Regions from separate parts of the Paenarthrobacter sp. NyZ202 genome, predicted to be linked through region 1. Evidence: riboswitches for the same ligand, from Rfam matches in the RefSeq annotation. Region 1 holds a riboswitch; each other region holds the start of a gene.
What was found. A riboswitch is a leader RNA that binds a small molecule or an ion and turns the genes downstream of it on or off. The one in region 1 is predicted to bind S-adenosylmethionine.

Region 2: another riboswitch for S-adenosylmethionine. It lies ahead of metX (homoserine O-acetyltransferase MetX); the one in region 1 lies ahead of ACPFL9_RS13525 (aminotransferase class V-fold PLP-dependent enzyme).
Region 3: another riboswitch for S-adenosylmethionine. It lies ahead of ACPFL9_RS05340 (hypothetical protein); the one in region 1 lies ahead of ACPFL9_RS13525 (aminotransferase class V-fold PLP-dependent enzyme).
Region 4: another riboswitch for S-adenosylmethionine. It lies ahead of ACPFL9_RS18300 (DUF1737 domain-containing protein); the one in region 1 lies ahead of ACPFL9_RS13525 (aminotransferase class V-fold PLP-dependent enzyme).

The regions. Positions count from the first base shown of each region.
Region 1 covers NZ_CP187556.1:2,913,186-2,915,377, forward strand. The annotation lists gene hisN (histidinol-phosphatase) at 1-528, shown strand, start outside; SAM riboswitch class IV at 712-825, shown strand; gene ACPFL9_RS13525 (aminotransferase class V-fold PLP-dependent enzyme) at 856-2,192, shown strand, end outside.
Region 2 covers NZ_CP187556.1:1,574,762-1,576,953, reverse strand. The annotation lists gene metX (homoserine O-acetyltransferase MetX) at 1-1,077, opposite strand, end outside; SAM riboswitch class IV at 1,092-1,207, opposite strand; gene ACPFL9_RS07280 (bifunctional o-acetylhomoserine/o-acetylserine sulfhydrylase) at 1,362-2,192, opposite strand, start outside.
Region 3 covers NZ_CP187556.1:1,111,849-1,114,040, reverse strand. The annotation lists gene ACPFL9_RS05350 (sodium:solute symporter) at 1-178, shown strand, start outside; gene ACPFL9_RS05345 (SRPBCC family protein) at 309-881, opposite strand; SAM riboswitch class IV at 842-961, shown strand; gene ACPFL9_RS05340 (hypothetical protein) at 977-1,273, shown strand; gene ACPFL9_RS05335 (hypothetical protein) at 1,270-1,461, opposite strand; gene ACPFL9_RS05330 (VIT1/CCC1 transporter family protein) at 1,728-2,192, shown strand, end outside.
Region 4 covers NZ_CP187556.1:3,944,056-3,946,247, reverse strand. The annotation lists gene ACPFL9_RS18310 (O-succinylhomoserine sulfhydrylase) at 1-441, opposite strand, end outside; gene ACPFL9_RS18305 (rhodanese-like domain-containing protein) at 444-854, opposite strand; gene ACPFL9_RS18300 (DUF1737 domain-containing protein) at 851-1,117, opposite strand; SAM riboswitch class IV at 1,131-1,243, opposite strand; gene ACPFL9_RS18295 (SulP family inorganic anion transporter) at 1,322-2,192, opposite strand, start outside.

The DNA.
Region 1 (2,192 bases):
TTTGTCCGCGGAGTTCCCGTCTGGGCCACACTGATTGCCTTGGTTGACGAGGGGGAGCCAGTGGTGGGGGTCGTCAGCGCTCCCGCCCTGGGCAAACGTTGGTGGGCTGCAAAAGGGATGGGAGCCTACACCGGCCGTTCCCTGGCGTCGGCCACACGGCTCAAGGTTTCCAACGTCTCGCACCTGGCCGATGCCTCCCTGTCCTTCTCGAGCCTGTCGGGTTGGAAGGACCGCGGAAACCTGGAGGAGTTCCTGGGCTTGACGGAAGACGTGTGGCGCACCCGCGCGTACGGGGACTTCTGGTCATACTGCCTTGTTGCCGAGGGCGCGGTGGACATCGCCTGCGAACCGGAGCTCAACCTTTACGACATGGCGGCCCTGGTCCCCATCGTCACCGAGGCCGGTGGCCGGTTCACCTCCCTTGAAGGTGAGGATGGCCCCTTCGGTGGCAACGCCCTGGCGACCAATTCGATCCTCCATTCCGAAGTCCTCAAGCGCTTGAACCCCGAGGTTGACGACCTCCTCTAGCAGCTAATGCCACGGTTGCCACCTGGCAGCCAAGCAGAATTTTCGACGGCGGATGCCACCTTTCGGGGGCATCCGCCGTCTGTTTGTTCGGCAAATCGGCCAAATTTCAACCGGCGTAATAAAGCGCTTAACAATCCGGGCGGCTTTGAAACGGGCGGCGGGCGTGCCCTAACCTCATTTACAGGTCACGAGTGCCAGCGCAAAACCCCGGTTTGCTGGCCGGCAACCCTCCATTCGCGGTGGGGTGCCCCGGGTGACGACCAGGCCGGTCCGGAACGGATACGGCAAGCGCGGATCCCCTGCGGGGTCCCTCTTGAGTGAGGTCACATGAGCACAGCTACGTTCAGTTCCACGATCCAGCCGTCCCCCGGGCAGGAGCTTGCCGCCGGCAGGCCACTGGCCGCCGTCACCGGCGCCGAGCTGCAGGCACCACTGATCCAGGGCGGTCACGTCCGGTACGCCAACCTTGACTACGGAGCATCGGCACCGGCCCTGACCATCGTGTCAGCCTACTTGAACGAGGTCCTCCCCTACTACGCCAGCGTGCACCGGGGCGCCGGTTATGCCTCGCAGATCAGCACCTCGGTGTACGAAAACTCGCGCAACATCGTTCGCGGGTTCGTAGGCGGCCGTCCTGACGATTCCGTGATCTTCACCCGTAACACCACCGACTCGCTGAACCTGCTGGCAGGCTGCCTGCCACAGATCGATGGCAAGCACACCGGTGAAGTCCTGTACCTGGACATCGAACACCATGCCAACCTGCTTCCGTGGCAAGGAGTTCCCCACCGCAGCGTGGTGGCTGATACCACCCTTGCCGGCACCATCGCGAAAATCCGCGGAGAACTCAGCCAGGGTGGCGTCTCCCTGCTGGCTGTTACCGGCGCCTCCAACGTGACCGGCGAAATCCTGCCCATCAAGGAACTCGCAGCCCTGGCCCACGAATACGGTGCCCGGATCGTTGTTGACGCCGCACAGTTGGCACCCCACCGCCCCATCAACATCGCCGCGGCCGACGTCGACTATGTCGTGTTTTCCGGCCACAAGCTCTATGCACCTTTCGGCGCGGGTGTGGTGGTGGGACGCCCGGACTGGCTCGACGCCGGAACCCCGCACCTTGCCGGCGGCGGAGCGGTGCGCGAGGCACGCCTGGACTCCGTCAGCTGGGCAACCGGCCCTGCCCGCCACGAAGGCGGCTCCCCCAACGTGCTTGGTGCAGCAACCCTCGCCCGCGCTGCCCAGGTACTTTCCGGACTCGATCCGCAGGCATGGCACAACCACGAGGCCGCCATCCGGGCCTACCTGGTGGAAGGCCTGCAGGCCATTGACGGCGTGAGCGTCCACCGGATCTTCAGCGATTCGACCGATACCATCGGTGTGGTCAACTTCTCGGTGGAAGGATTCGACGCCGGACTGGTGGCCGCCTACCTCGCTGCAGAGCACGGTGTGGGCCTCCGCGACGGCCGCTTCTGCGCCCACCCGCTGCTCAAGCGCCTGGGCTTGCCCTCGGGTTCGCTGCGCGCCAGCTTCGGCGTAGGTTCCAGGCTGGAGGACGCCGGGCGCCTGCTGCGCGGCATCGAAGAACTCAAGCGCACCGGCCTGGGCTGGGACTACGTGGTGGATGAAGGCCGCTGGGTACCGGCCAACGACCACCGCACCTACCC
Region 2 (2,192 bases), 1.3 Mb from region 1:
TTCCGTGAGGAAGCCGTCGTGCCCGATCGGCGCTTCAATGACATGAACAGGGACCTGCCCGGGCAGGTGCGCGGCCAGTTGCCGGGACTGCTCCGGAAAGTAGAGCCTGTCCGTGTCCACTGCCGCGACAAAGAACTCGGCGGTGGCCCGTCCGAGGGCTTCCTGGAGGCTGCCGCGACCACGGGAAACATCGTGGGACATCAGCGCTTCAGTGATGGCGATGTAGCTGTTGGCGTCAAAGCGGCGGACCAGCTTGGTGCCTTGGTGGTCCAGGTAGCTCTCCACCTGGTAGCGGCCGCGTTCGCCCAACACAGCGGCGGCCAGGGGCGTCTCCTGGTGCTGGGCTTCCCTGCCGAAGCGGACATCAAGTTCCAGCGCTGACCGGTAGGTGATGTGCGCGATGCGCCTCGCCAGTGCCAGGCCCGCCTCCGGAGCCGGTCCGTCGTAGTAGTCGCCGTTGTTGAAGTGGGGGTCCTGGCGGATGGCCAAGGTCTGCGACTGGGCAAAGGCGATTTGCTCGGCGGTGCTGTAGGCACCGACTGAGATGACTGCGCACCGTTTGACGCGGTCAGGAAGAGTCACGGCCCATTCAAGGGCCCGGGCACCACCCATGGAGCCGCCAAGCACCGCATGCCACTGGCGGATCCCCAGCGTGTCGGCAAGACGGGCTTCGGCTTCGGTGCTGTCCCGCAGGGTGACCAAGGGGAAGCGGGACCCCCAAGGACGTCCGTCCGGGGCCGTCGAGGACGGTCCGGTGCTTCCGTAGCATCCGCCCACAATGTTGATGGAGACCACGAAGAACCGGTCGGTGTCGATCGTGGCGCCGGGACCCACCAACTGCTCCCACCAACCGTCCTCGTCGGTGGCACCCTTGGCTACGTGCGTGCTTCCCGTCAGCGCATGCTGGATCAGGACAGCGTTCGATGCATCGGCATTCAGCCGTCCCCACGTCTCGTAGGCCAGGACGACATCAGGAAGGAAGCCGCCCGCTTCAAGTTTCAGGGAACCGATGCCCGCGTATTTGACGATGCCGTCTTCTTCGCCCGATTTTGGGAGTGCTGCAGCAGTAATGGTCATTCCTTTGACACCTATCGTCGCGCTTGCCCATCGCCATTTCTGCGACAGGCCAGGTCCTCACCCGGGGCACCCCACCGCGGAGGAGGGTTGCCGGCCAGCAAGCCGGGGCTATGCGCTGGCACTCATGACCTAATACGTAGAGTCTAGGAAGAACATGGCGGTTCTGGCGAAGAATGTGACAGCAGTGTGACGGTTTTTCACTGCTTGGTTCGCCAAAGACGCCGCCCGGGCCCCGTCCGGCGAACATTCGACCGGCCGGGGCCCACGCCAGGGTCCTGCAGAGCCTACGCGCCCTTGGCGGCGCGGAAGCCGGCTTCGAGGTCGGCGATGATGTCGTCGACGTGCTCGATGCCCACAGCCAGGCGGACGAGACCCGGGTTCACGCCTGCTGCCACCTGCTGTTCCACGGTCAGTTGGCTGTGGGTAGTCGACGCCGGGTGGATGACCAGGGACCGGACATCGCCGATGTTCGCAACGTGAGAGTGCAGTTCCAGGGCATCCACAAAGCGCTTGCCTGCCTCGACTCCGCCCTTGATGGTGAAGGCCACCACGGCACCGGTACCGCGTGGACCGTACTTCCGGCCGCGTTCGAACCAGGTGCTGGACGGCAGCCCGGCGTAGGCGACGGATTCGACGTCGTCGTGCGCTTCCAGCCATTGCGCCACTGCCGTGGCGTTGGCGACGTGCCGTTCCACCCGGAGGCTCAGGGTTTCCAGGCCCTGCGCAATCAGGAAAGCATTGAACGGAGACACTGCGGAGCCGAGATCGCGGAGCAGCTGGACCCGCGCTTTGAGGATGTAGGAAAGGTTGGCGCCCAGTGCTCCATCCTTCCCGAGGTCACGGGCATAGACGAGGCCGTTGTAGCTGGGATCCGGCGTGTTGAAGTTGGGGAAGCGGTCCGGGTCCTTGCCGAAGTCGAAGTTGCCCGAGTCCACGATCACGCCGGCGATCGCCGCACCGTGACCACCCAGGTACTTGGTGGCTGAGTGCACCACGATGTCCGCACCCCACTCGATGGGACGGATCAGGTAGGGAGTGGACAGCGTGTTGTCCACGATCAGCGGCACGCCGGCATCGTGTGCCACCTGCGCGATCCCCTCGATGTCCAGGACATC
Region 3 (2,192 bases), 1.8 Mb from region 1:
CCTGGACGGCATTTACGCGAACGAGCCCATCTACTACGGCCTGCTCGCCTCTGCGATCGTCTACGTGGCTGTTTCACTGTTCAGCAAGCCCACCGACCCTGCGGTCATGAGGGCCTGGACGGACCGTGTTGCCGGTACCCGCGTGGCCGAGGATGAGCTGAGCTCACCGGCCAAGTAGCTGCAGCTTCTGCCAGCAACGTCCGACGGCGGCGCTTCCCTTTGCGGGGAGCGCCGCCTTGTTGTTTTCCCGGGCCAGGGGACCGAATCCGGCAAACCTCTCGTTGCCCGGGTGCTGTGGGTGGGCAGTGTCAGGCAGCCAGCACCTTGGCGAGGTTCTTGAGGTTGCGGCGGAGGGACAGACCCAGGAACCATTCCACCAGCGGCCCAGGCAGTTTGCCCATCAGGCCCTCCATGGGTGTATTGAGCCGCAGTTGCTCGGTAACGCGGGTCCCGCCGCCAACGGATTCCAGGGTGAACGTCGCCGTCAAATCCCGCTCACCTTCGATCGAGCGGGACACCATGCGGCGGGGTGGATCGAATTCCGTATATTCAACCATCCAGTCAAACTGCCGCCCCATGATCCTGGTGGTTCCCCGGCCCCGGGTTCCCAGCCCTGGCGGAGCATCGCCGAGCGGCCCGGACGAAATGACAAAAGCATCATAGGTGGAGAGTTTTCGAACCGTGCCAGGAAGTCGAAGACCTCCTGCTGGGGCCGGGGAATATCCACGCTTTTCTCTATCGAGGGCATTGGGCCTCCTGGTGCTGGCTGATGCTTCCTTGAACAGTGTGTTCCTGCGGACGGGACCGGAACAAGAAGGCCCATGCGGTAGGGTGGTGCCAGCTTCAAGAGAGGTGGCGCCAAGCTCCGACTGGCCACACACCAACCCCATGTTCACGGGTGGTTCGGATGAGGAAGCGGCCCGTTCCGGACCAGAGACAACCGAGCGGGCAAGAGCACTCCCCAGGAGATCCATCCTTGCCGTTCCAAGCCCACCCCCTGAGCGAAACAAACACCCCTGCCCTCCCCCAACGTCCCGGCGTGCCGGTGGTTCCCGGCGTGGACGTTGTCAGGGGAACCGTGACGCTGTTCCTGGACGGCCGCTTGCAGCGGTTCCTCTGCGCGGACGCTCACAGGATGGAACGCGCCCTGGGCCAAGCGGTCCGTCCCACGCGATGGTGCAGCGCGATGCGGACGCTGACGGTGACCGTTGCCGCCGTCGGACAACCTCGGGGGCGCGAGCGGCACTTCCTGCTGAGCGACATGCAGGACTAGAGTTCGTCGTCGTCCTCGCGGAAGTCGTCCGCGTCGTCGATCGGGACCACCCGCTCGTCGTCGTCGGGAGCGTCCACTTCCTCAACCCACGGTTCGTCCACTTCCTGGTCCTCGCCGTAATCGTAGGCAGGATCCGACTCGATGGTTGCCCGTTCGGGGTGGCTTGCGTGCGGTTCGGTGCTGTTCATGCTCCAACCTCCGTGTGGTGGGCCGGCAAGCAGCCCTTCGGCCGAATGCGGGGAGTCCCCCGCCCCTGTCCTTCCATCTGAGCACCGGCCCCGGCGAACGGTCAAGACACCCGACCGGCACGTCGGAACGCAGGTGGAGCGGGGCTCCGAATTAAGGTCCGCCGAACATTCCGGTTGAGGAATACCGGCCAAAAAACCGCGGAAATAAGCGGTACAGTGGGCGGTGCAATGGGGCCGAAACCACCCCACCCAGCACAGGAGATAACGTGCAGAAGCACCATGAATCCCATGATCCGTTGAGCCCCGCTCCGGGTCCCGCCCCTGAAACGGCCCCGGCAGCGGAATCAGCTCCGGCAGCGGAAACGCCGCCACCGCCGTCCGCCTCCGACATCAAGCGCTGGCGCCAGTACCTGGCCGACGAACGGGCCGAAGCCGCGGTGTACCGGGAACTCGCGCAGCGGCGTGAGGGCGAAGAACGCCAGATCCTGCTGGCCCTGGCCGAAGCCGAGGGCCGCCACGAGGCCCACTGGCTCAAACTCCTCGGCGAACACGCCGGAATGCCCAAGGCAGCATCCGGCCGGAGCCGCTTCCTGGGCTTCCTCGCCCGCAACTTCGGATCGGTCTTTGTCCTTGCGCTCGCGCAGCGGGCCGAAGGCAGGTCGCCGTACGGTGCCGAGCCGGCCGCCACGCCCGCCATGGTGGCCGACGAGCAGATCCACGAGGAAGTTGTC
Region 4 (2,192 bases), 1.0 Mb from region 1:
AGCTGCACGCCACTGGTCCAGGTCCGGGCCGTCGACGAACACTGTTTCCACGCCCCAACGCGGCAGGATTTCGTTCAGGATCACAAAGCAGGAACCGAAGAGTGAACGGGCGGCAACCACGCGGTCGCCGGCTGCCAGCAGTGCGCCCAGTGCGGTGAAGACTGCAGACATGCCGGACGCCGTGGCAAAGCAGGCCTCGGTTCCTTCAAGGAGCCGCAGCCGTTCCTGGAACGTGGCCACGGACGGGTTGCCGTAGCGCGAGTAGACAAAGCGTTCGTCTTCGCCGGTGAACGCCCGTTCTGCTGCTGCAGCGGATTCGTAGACGAAGCCGGAATTGAGGAACACCGGCTCGGCGGTTTCCTGGAAGTTGGTACGGTCGAGTCCACCGCGGACGGCCTGGGTGTCAGCGCTCCAGCCGGCGGCGTCAGGATTGAAAGTCACTTTTAGTCGGTCCCCAGGTTGGTGGGCAGGCCACGGTTCTTCCAGCCGTTGACGGTGCGTTCCCCGTAACGGTCAGGTTCGCCCTCGAAGCCTTCCAGGACGTTGTAGGACGTGAATCCGGCCTGCGTTGCGGCGATGGCGGCGGAGATGGAGCGCTGGCCCGAACGGCAGATGAACAGCAGTTCAACGCCGTCAGCCTCGGGAGCCTGCTGCTTCAGGTCGTCGATGAAGGTCGGATTCGGGATGCCGCCGGCGAGGTTCCACTGGATGAACAGGGGATCATTCTCCGTGGCCTTGGTGTCAGGGATGCCGATGTGGGCCCATTCTCCCTCGGTCCGGACATCAACCAGGATGGCGCCGTCCTTAAGCTTGGCCCACGCGTCCTGCGGGGTCAGGTCACCTGCGTAGCTCATGCGTGTCCCTCGAATGCTTCTTCGTCTTCGTCGTTTTCCAGTTGGTCCACGGCGTTCGCGACGGCGGCATCCGCACTTGCGATCGCGGCGGGCAGGACGATGGCTTGCGCCACAATCACGTCCGTGCCGTTGAAGGTTGCGGACGGGCTGCCGTGCAGCACATAGCCTTCGGCGAGGGCGTTGCTGATGCGCTCGCAGAATTCGCGGGTATCCGGGCCCGTGATCAGGCGGTAGGCGAGTTTGTCGTCAGTGGGTTCTGGCATTCGTGGTGCTCCTCAGTCACGCTTGCAGTTCGAAGTGTCGATACGCCGAGTAGTCACCTGAGGCACCCCGCCGCGGGAGAGGGTTGCCGACCAGCAAGTCAGGGCTTAACGCTGGTGCTCATTACTCAAGAAAAACGTAACATCCGTGGACGTTCACCTGCATTTGTTGCGGGCATGACAGCCGTCATGTTGCGTAACCGGTGCCTACTTGTGGTCCTGTCCGGCCAGTTCTCGGACCGCCGCACCAACTGTCGAATAGAAGTGGTCAGGAGTGAAGCGGGCCGCCGTGCCCAGCTGGACCAGCTTGTCCTTGACCGGGCCCTTCAGCTCGGCGAACACGAGGTCCACGCCCCGTTGGGCCAACCATTCGTCCAGCGTGACAAGGTCGTCCAGGGCCGTGGTGTCGATCCCGGTGATGGGCTCGGCAGCGAGGATGACGTGCGTGATGTGGTCCTCGGCCTCGTCCAGTTCTTCCCGGACGAAAGTGGCCAGGACCTGCCCGTTCCCGAAGAAGAGGGGTGCATCGAACCGGAGGATCAGGAGCCCGGGGATCCTGTCGCCTTCCGGGTGGCGTGCGAGGTCGTGGTATCCGGGGCGGCCCTCCTGGGCGCCGAGCTCCGTACGGTAGGGATTCCATGCCCGCCGCACAAAATCAAGGAGGGCCAGGGCGATGGCCACGAGGATTCCCTGCAGCACGCCGACCAGGAGCACTCCAAGGAACGCCGCCAGCATGACCACGGATTCGCTGCGGCTCATGCGCAGCAGGCGCCGCACTCCCGCGGGATCGGCCAGGGCGACCGCGGCGGCGATCACCACGGCAGCCAAGGTGGCCGACGGCAGGAATTCGGTGACTCCGGGCGCCAGGAGCATGAAGGCGAGCACCAAGGCCGCTCCCACGGCACCCGTGAGTTGGGACTTTGCCCCGGCATCCACCGCAACAGGTGTCCGGGAACTGCTGCCGCAAATGGGAAAGCCACCCAGGACACCTGTTGCTGCGTTGGCTGCACCCAAGGCAGCCATCTCCCTGTTGCCGGAGATCCTCTTCCCTTCTTTCGCTGCCAGGGACTGGGACAGT